Regions from separate parts of the Blautia massiliensis (ex Durand et al. 2017) genome, predicted to be linked through region 1. Evidence: riboswitches for the same ligand, from Rfam matches in the RefSeq annotation. Region 1 holds a riboswitch; the other holds the start of a gene.
What was found. Region 1 has a riboswitch for cobalamin ahead of V9W66_RS13850 (cysteine-rich small domain-containing protein). Riboswitches for the same ligand answer to the same signal wherever they lie in the genome.
Positions count from the first base shown of each region.

Region 2: another riboswitch for cobalamin. It lies ahead of V9W66_RS08555 (ABC transporter permease); the one in region 1 lies ahead of V9W66_RS13850 (cysteine-rich small domain-containing protein).

Region 1 is NZ_CP146725.1:2,963,143-2,967,956, forward strand. Features, by position in the region: gene V9W66_RS13845 (C40 family peptidase) at 1-703, shown strand, start outside; cobalamin riboswitch at 936-1,105, shown strand; gene V9W66_RS13850 (cysteine-rich small domain-containing protein) at 1,372-1,659, shown strand; gene V9W66_RS13855 (phosphatase) at 1,766-2,482, opposite strand; gene V9W66_RS13860 (glycyl radical protein) at 2,837-4,814, shown strand, end outside.
Region 2 is NZ_CP146725.1:1,793,572-1,798,385, forward strand. Features, by position in the region: gene V9W66_RS08545 (ABC transporter ATP-binding protein) at 1-377, opposite strand, end outside; gene nikC (nickel transporter permease) at 358-1,221, opposite strand; gene V9W66_RS08555 (ABC transporter permease) at 1,237-2,166, opposite strand; cobalamin riboswitch at 2,303-2,476, opposite strand; gene V9W66_RS08560 (MATE family efflux transporter) at 2,624-3,982, opposite strand; gene V9W66_RS08565 (ABC-2 transporter permease) at 4,137-4,811, opposite strand; gene V9W66_RS08570 (ATP-binding cassette domain-containing protein) at 4,808-4,814, opposite strand, start outside.

The sequences.
Region 1 (4,814 bases):
TCAGGCCGAGGCTGAAGCAGCAGCGAGAGCACAGGCTGAGGCAGAAGAGGAAGCAAGACGCCAGGCAGAGCAGGAAGCACAGCAGGATGAGGCGGACGCGAGCGAAGACGTACAGCACGATGAGGACGGCGACGTGATCGAGAATGCAGATGAGGATACTGCAGAAGATGACACCGGGGATGTGGATGAAGATGCAGACAATGGTGAGAATGATGATGCGTCCGAGGATACTGAGAATACAGAGGATAATGCAGACGCAGATTACGATAACAGCACAGATGCATCTGAAGAAAGTGCAGAGGACACTTCTGCTGAAGCGGATACATCTTCCGACAGTGACAGTTCTTCTTACGGCAGTGGCTCCGGATCTTCTGTTGTGAATTATGCCACACAGTTTGTGGGAAATCCTTACGTATGGGGCGGAACAAGCCTTACCAATGGTGCAGACTGCTCCGGATTTGTACAGAGCGTCTATGCGAACTTCGGAGTCAGCCTCCCGAGAACCTCCTATGAGCAGCAGAATGCAGGTACAGAAGTATCCTATGCAGATGCACAGCCGGGAGATCTGATCTGCTATGGCGGACACGTGGCTATTTACATGGGTAATGGCCAGATCGTTCATGCATCGAACTCTCAGGACGGGATCAAGATCAGCAATGATGCTACATACAGAACAATTGTATCTGTAAGACGTCTTGTATAATAAGAACGTACAACAGAAAATAAAAATACAGCAGCCCGACAGCAGTTTGTCGGGCTGTTTTTGACGTCGGAAAAAAATATTGAAAACCCATGAAACGGAGTGAACAGTAACAAAATATGCTCAAAAATGTATAAATATTGAAAACAGTATTGACATATAATTAACAGGATGTTATTATAATGTCAGTATAATTCCATATTGAACATAGCAAGTGCTGAGGATAGCTGACAGTTATATATTGATTATCAGAAGTCCACAGAAAAGGGAATCAGGTGTGAAACCTGAGCGATCCGGTCACTGTAACGGCGGAGCGAATCTCATAGTCCATTGTACGTATGTATGAGAAGGAGAGAGGAGCCATGATCCCGGAGCCAGGAAACCTGCTTGTTATGGCGAGGTTAAACTTCCGTGTAAAGTGTAACAACCATTTCAGGGACTCCGCACCCCTGGGACGTTGTCTACTTTTTTACGAGAGTAGGCATTTTTTATGGAATGCGCCTGTTCATATGAATTATACATGATTAAATGGCAGGCGATACTACTCCGGATACATTCGTTCCCTCCGCGCACTCATGAACGGATTATATTTCTACCCCGGGGTGGCATCGCTACCTCTTTTTTATAGGAAAAAATTATGTGTGGTTATGTCAGGAGAGGAGAAAAGAGCCATGGAGAAACCATACTGGGAAGGCAAAGAATACTCTTACTTCAGCCACAAAAACTGTGAGTATTTTCCGTGCCATAAAGGAGCAGATCCGGAGAACTTCAATTGTCTGTTCTGTTATTGTCCTTTATATGCACTGGGAGATAAATGTGGTGGTAATTTCCACTTTACGGAAAGCGGGATCAAAGACTGCACCGAATGCAAGCTTCCTCACAGAAGAGAAAATTTCGGATATGTTACAGGTAAATATAGCGAGCTTGCGGAAATTGTACGGAAGCAGCGGGAAAAATAAAAAACAGGCCAGTTCAGATACAGGAAAATGTATATTCCTGTGTTTGAACTGGCCTGTTTTGTTTGGGGGGACAATATCTGTTATCTGGCGGAAAAGATACAGAAGATCATTCTCTGGTTTGGAGAAAAACCTTGAGTCTGGGAATCTGGTTGTTGAGAATCAGCTGTTCCGGGAACATGGCCTGATGAACAAACTCAGCGGCACAGGTAAAATCTCCGATATGCTCCGGGCCATGGCTGTCACTGGAAAGAAGCAGCGGCAGATCATATTTGCGGCAGCATCGAAGGATCTCGAAACAGTTTTCTCTTGTGTCGCCACGATAGCCATAAGGTGCAAGAGAAGCTTCGTTGATCTCAAAGATCGTGCCGGTTTCCCTGGCAGCCCTTGCAAGCGCATCATAATTAACCGGGTAATGAGTGTTATCACTATGTCCGAGGATCTTTACACAGGGGTTTTTCATTACATTGATATAAGCTTCTGTGTTTTCGGCTCTGGTACCGCAGCGGTAATTCCAGGCATGCATGCTGGCAATGGCGTAATCAAGTTTACGTAATAATTCCTGATCTAAATCTACCGTTCCGCTGCGGTCAAGGATATTCAGTTCAATTCCGTAGAGTAATTCTACACCGAAATGTTTTTTGGGAGAATAGGTAAGGCTGCGGAAATAGGAGGAAGTTCCGGCTGCCAGAGTGCCGGGACCGTGATCCGTGATCCCGAGAAGCCGGAGACCTTTCTCGGCAGCTGCGCGTGCCATGTTTGTGATGGTACATTCCGTGCCGTGACCACTGGCGATGGAGTGGGTATGCATATCAGAAAGATACATAAAAATACACCTCTTTTACTGTTTGAGAACATGTGGCAGAGCGGAATACGAATGTCCGCTTTGCATAAATTTTTTCTGAAAAACAAAGGAATTCCTATATAAATCCAAGTATGGCAGAGCAGAAAAACAAAGTCAATAGAGAAAAACATAAAAATACAAAAAACAAATAAAATCAACAGGACGCAACCGATAAAAACCACAAAAACAGCTAGAAACACATGTTGGATTTCGTTGACATCGAAGTAGGGGTAAGGTATAATAAAACTACATGAGCACATAGCCGGACAGGAGCGGTTCTGGAAGCGCAGAGGCAGACAGATCACCAGAAACAACCGGTTATGAGAAAGGAGAATCATGGAGAAATTTCATATAGCAAATGTTCCGAAAACAGACAGGATCACACATCTTGTAGATAATCTTTATGCAAAGATGCCGGTGATCGAATCCGCCAGAGCAAAACTGATCACAGAGTCTTACAAAGCAACAGAAGACGAGCCGATCATCACCCGCAGAGCCAAGGCATTTGCCCACATCCTGCACAACATTCCGATCATCATCCGTGATGAGGAGCTGATCGTCGGAAGCAGCACTTTGGCGCCGAGAGGCTGTCAGACGTTTCCGGAGTATTCTTTCCAGTGGCTGGAGGATGAGCTGGATACAGTGGCTACCAGAACAGCCGATCCATTTTATATTGCGGAGGAAACCAAGGCGGAGCTCCGTGAGGTACATAAATACTGGAAAGGCAAGACTACCAGTGAGCTTGCAACCTCCTACATGGCACCGGAAGCGATTCTTGCCATTGACCACAATATTTTTACACCCGGAAACTATTTCTACAATGGTGTAGGACACGTAACCGTTAAATATGAAGAAGTTCTGGCGATCGGTTATGAAGGGATCATTGCCAAAGCTCAGAAGGAACTGGATGAGTGTAATGTAGGAGATGGTGATTACGCAAAGAAATCCCGTTTCCTGGAAGCAGTTATCATGAGCTGTCAGGCAGTTATTGACTATGCACATCGCTATGCCGAGCTCGCAGAGCAGATGGCATATCAGTGTCAGGATCCGACCAGAAAACAGGAACTCCTTCAGATCGCATCCAATTGTACACGCGTACCGGCGAAGGGCGCCCGTAACTTCTATGAGGCGTGCCAGTCCTTCTGGTTTGTGCAGCAGCTGATCCAGATGGAAAGCAGCGGACATTCTATTTCTCCGGGACGTTTTGACCAGTATATGTATCCATATTACAAGAGTGATATGGAAGCAGGCAATCTTACCAGAGAATTTGCCCAGGAACTGATGGACTGCATATGGGTAAAATTAAACGACCTGAATAAATGCCGTGATGCTGCATCAGCAGAAGGCTTTGCAGGCTACAGCCTTTTCCAGAACCTGATCGCAGGTGGTCAGAACAAGGATGGCGAGGATGTGACCAATGATCTCTCCTTTATGTGCATCCAGGCGTCTATGCATGTGCACCTTCCGGCACCGTCTCTTTCTGTAAGAGTATGGAACGGATCACCACATGAATTCCTGATCAAGGCTGCAGAGCTTACAAGAACGGGAATCGGACTTCCGGCTTATTACAATGATGAGGTTATCATTCCTGCACTGCAGAACCGTGGCCTTTCTCTTGCAGATGCCAGAGAATATAACATCATCGGCTGCGTAGAACCGCAGAAAGCAGGTAAGACAGAGGGCTGGCATGATGCTGCATTCTTTAACATGTGCCGTCCGCTGGAGATGGTTTTCTCCAATGGTATGGACAAAGGGGTGAAGATCAGTGTTCAGACCGGCGATGTCACAGAGATGAAGACTTTTGACGAGTTCTATGAGGCATATAAGAAACAGATGGAATATTTCATCTCCCTGCTTGTAAATGCCGATAATGCCATTGATGTGGCACATGCGGAGAGATGTCCGCTTCCATTCCTTTCCTGTATGGTGGATGACTGCCTGAAACGAGGCAAATCCGTTCAGGAAGGCGGAGCTGTTTATAACTTCACAGGCCCTCAGGGATTTGGTATTGCAAACATGGCAGATTCTCTGTATGCGATCCGCAAGCTTGTATATGAAGAAAAGAAGATGACCATGGAAGAGCTGAAGGAGGCTCTGGCATGGAACTACGGCAAGGGTATCGATGCACAGTCTGCGGCAGATATCACTACCGTTGTAATGAAGAAGCTCCAGGAGAATGGCATCCGTGTGAATGAGCAGACAGCAACAGCTGTTATGACAGCAGCTCTCGGAACAGAGCCATCTCCTGAGAAGAAAGCAAGATTCGAAGAGATCCACAAGATGATTGAGGAGGTTCCGAAATTCGGAAACGATA
Region 2 (4,814 bases), 1.2 Mb from region 1:
CTGCGATGTTTTCTCAGTCCTTCCAGAAGCAGTTGTTCAACTGTAAAGAGCGGATCAAGAGCAGCGGTCGGATCCTGAAAGATCATTCCGATCCTGTCTCCGTATAACTGTCGCTTTTCTTTTTCTGATAACTTCAGAAGACTCTTTTCGTTCAGTGTCACATCTCCGGATATCACCTTTCCATTTCCTGCAAGCAGATTCATGATCGTCAGAGAGGTAACTGACTTGCCGCTTCCGCTTTCTCCCACCAGAGCATGGATCCTTCCGCGCTTTACTTCCAGGCTGACATCTTTTACTGCATGAACCATTCCGTGAGAGGTCTGAAACTCCACATGTAATCTTTTTACCTTTAGAACATCATTTTTGGGCTGTTCCATTCTGTATTCCCTCCCCCAGATAATTAAATGCCAGAACAATGATCATGATCAGTATGCCAGGATAAAACATCAGTCTTGGATAAGTCTGGATATAACTTTTACTGTCACTGAGCATGATCCCCCATTCCGGTGTCGGTGCCTGCACTCCAAGGCCGATAAAGGAAAAACCGGCAATTGACAGAATGATCGAACCGATTTCCATTGTTGCCAGTGCGATCACAGATGGCAGGATATTTCTCAATACATGCCGGAATATGATCCTTGCGTGGCCGCAGCCGCCGGCTTTTAGTGCGGTCATATAATTTTTATTTTTTTCCTGAAGTGTCAATGCCCGGGCAAGCCTTGCATATTCTGCCCAGGATACGACCGATAAGGACAGAATCAGATGAGCGCCGCTGGCTCCTACGGTTCCTGCAATGGCAAGTGCCACAATAAAGACCGGCATAGCCATAAATACATCAATGATCCTCATAATTATGGAATCGATTTTTCCACCTACATATCCGGCAAACAGTCCGATCGGCACCCCGACACATACGGTGATCAGAAGCACCGCAAAGCTATAGCTCAGTGAATACCGGCTGCCCCAGAGAAGTCTTGATAAAATACATCGTCCCAGCTGATCAGTACCTAAAGGATATGCCGCCGACGGATTCTTTAATTTTATCGAAACATTCACAAGCAGTGGATCATGCGGCGCCAGTACAGGTGCAAAAATAGCTGCCAATGCAAAAATTATGACCACCATCAATCCTATTTTTGTTTTCGGTGACTGGAATACCTGTTTCCAGTACAGATTCTGGATCATGCTTTTTTCTGTTTTCTGCTTTCTTCTGCTTCCCATTCTATGACTTCTCCTTTACTTTAACTGAATTCGCCGGTCAATCGCAGAATAGGCGATATCCACAAGAAAATTTAATACTACAATGCCCACAGCCAGAATAAAGATAAAGCATTGCAGCACCGGAGTGTCTTTTGAGATCACGGATTTCAATGCCAGATTTCCGATTCCCTGAATTGAAAAAATACTTTCTATCACAGCTGAGCCACAGAAAAAACCGATCACAATTGATACCAGACGTGTAAGCACAGGAATCAGAATATTTTTCAGACCATGACGCAAAATTACATTTACAGATGACAATCCCTTAGCTCTGCTGGCACGTATGTAATCCTGCTTCAGCACCTGTATCATATTGGTACGGATCAATCTCGTCATAATTCCAAAGAAACTGATATCCATGGCAAATGCCGCAAGAATCGGGATGCCTCCGGCATCTCCTCCGATCACGGAAATCACTTTTAGCTTTACTCCAAATATATAGAGCAGCATCAGACCGATCCAGAAAGACGGCATAGATACACTGAGGGACGACAAAATGCGAATGACTTTATCCAGAACTCTGTTTTCATAAATTGCCGACAAAATCCCGAGAGGGACTGATACGATCATCAACAATAAAAACGAAGTAACTGCCAGTTTAAATGTCTGTGGAAAATATCTTTTTAATTCTTCAAAAGCCGGTTTTCTTGTAGAATATGATTTTCCAAAATCGCCATGAAGTGCTTGCTCCAGCCATTTCCCGTATTGTACCAGCACCGGCTGATCCAGTCCTTCCTCATGCCGTACTTCTTCTATCTGCTCCGGTGACGGATGCTCGTATTTTTTCTCCGCCAGAGCTCTAGCCGCATCACCTGCCGATATAAAACTCAGCATGAAAATAATAAATGTAACCGCCAGCACTACCGGAATCATAAATATAAAACGCTTTGCAATTACTTTTCCCATTTTCATTTCTCCTCATTTTTCATCTGTTTATTCGGTTAAAATAAAAAAAGCTGATATGATCCAGCATCATATCAGCACAAAAAACAAACCTCTACCTCAGGCAGAGCTTATTCCTTCTGTATCCCATCCGAATCAGAATTCTTCTGTCAAAAAGGCAAGTCTCCTGACTCCAGTTCTTCCTACTTACCATCTTCCCGGATCTCTCCAGTGATATTTTGGTTTTCGTCCCTGTCACAGTAGCGGTGGCTGTTCTGGCATTTCACCAGATTCCTTATTAAGTACTTTGTACACCATTCTGACTATTCAATTTTCATAGTTGCAATGAATAAGTATCATAATATCATACTTTTCTTTTTATATAAATAGTTTTTTGTCAAATATAAAATATCTGAACATTTCATAGTGAAACCCGGATATTTTCTGCCTGTATTATTATAGATCCCTTAAGTAAATAACATTATGTATGAACGGTGACTTCTTTATATTTCCGTATAATGATCATATAACTTACGAATAATAAAACAGCTGCGCTGCTCCATGCACAGATCTCTGCATAGTATATCCCATCTTCGCCGATCAGTTTTGGCAGCAGCAGCGCAACACTGACACGCATTATAAATTCTGCAATGCCGCTGGCAAGCGGAATCAAAGTATTACCCAGGCCCTGGATAGCGGAACGATACACATACAGCAGATACAGCACCCACAAAAAGACAGCCATAATAAACAAATACTTATATGCTATATCCAATACCTGTCGGGTCTGATCCGGTTCACCGGATACAAACAGGGACAGTACATTACGTCCAAACAGTACCATCATGCCGGAAATGAAAGCCGAAGTGAGCACTGCCATATAAGTGCCGCTGCGCACGCCTTTTCGAATCCTCTGGTATTTCTTTGCACCAAGATTCTGGCCTACATAGGTTGTAATAGCATATCCATATGAAACGGCAGCCATCTCCAAAACCCCATACAGCTTGTTCGATGCCGTAAATCCCGCCACAAACAGAAAACCAAATCCATTGATCACATACTGTACCACAAGTCCTCCCACGGAGATGATCACATTCTGTACCGCAAGAGGAACCGCCAGTTCCAAAAGCCGCAAACTCATAGAGGGCTGCCTGTAAAAGTCCTTCTTTTCCAGGCGGATATCCGGGATTTTACGTAATACGATCAAACAGTACAAGGCTGAAAATCCCTGTGCGATAACGGTTGCCACTGCTGCTCCGGCTATACCCCAGCCAAAAACCGCCACAAATAACAGATCCAGTCCCACATTGATCACTGCTGCCACTGTCATTGCGATCAACGGAGATCTGCTGTTTCCAAGTGCCCGAAGGATCGCTGCAAATATATTATAAGCAGCTATGATCGGGATTCCTGCAAAGATCAGCCGCAAATATAGCATTGTCAGATCAATGACATTATCAGGTGTCTGTAAAAATAAAAGAACATAATAAACTGTACCTTCACTTACTGCGAGTACGACCACAGACAGTAATGCTGTCATGATATAGCTTTTCGCTACTGCACATTTCAGATTTTCCTTTTCCCTTGCTCCATAATACTGAGATACAAGAATAGAAAAACCCTGTGTGATACCTGTCATGATCCCCAACACCAGCCATACCAGCCAATCTCCGGCGCCTACTGCCGCCAGTGCTTCAACTCCTACCACTTGTCCGACAATCATGGTGTCTGCCATTGTATAAAACTGCTGAAAAATATTTCCAAGCATCATTGGTATGGCAAAAGTTATGATCAGTTTTCCGGGAGATCCGGCAGTCATATCTTTTTCATTGGTTCCCATAAGTGTCTCCTTTTCTTTTCATCCTTGTCCGCTATTTTACAGGGGACTCTTACGAAACACAATCCTATTTTTTCACAAAGTTTTATAATATTTTTGGTAGCTATTACATCTTTATAATCATTATTTTTAATGGATCATTTTTGCCACGCCTATCTTAAAACTCTTTCTTCTTCATAGCGCTCATACTATACTTATACGAAGCAAACCATATAAGCAGACTTAGCACAATAAGGGCAATCGCAATTTCAAAATCCCCTATTCCCCATATCATATGCAGAATAATTTCTTTTAATCCCAAGTTAGTCTTCACAAAAGATCTAATTGTATAACAAATCGCAAAAATAATTAAAATTGCGATTGGCAGCACAATTCGCCCTTTCTCTCCTTCGAACCTTATCCTGATCGCGATCATAATTCCTGCAATTGCCTGAAACACAAAAAATGTGATCAACTCCATTGCCAACATTTCCAGATCAAACACCTCTTCAGGATTTATGAGTACCATAATTCCTGCACAGATCATTCCAATGCACCATCCACATGCTGTCATGATAAAGGAAAAAATATATTTTTCTCTGACATATATTTTTTTATTTACGGGTAAAGAAAATAAATATGTGTAGCCATGGCCATTTTCATCATAACTGATCGTATTACCTGAATATATCGCCAGAACAGATGGGATATACACTGCAATGAAAGTAGCTCCCGTTTTTCCCGTAAGTATAAAAAACAATGCTACAAACACTAACACAAAAAAAAGATTACCACCTTGCCGAAAAAACAATCGAAAATCCTTTTCCAAAAGCCCTCTGATTCCTTTCATCATCTT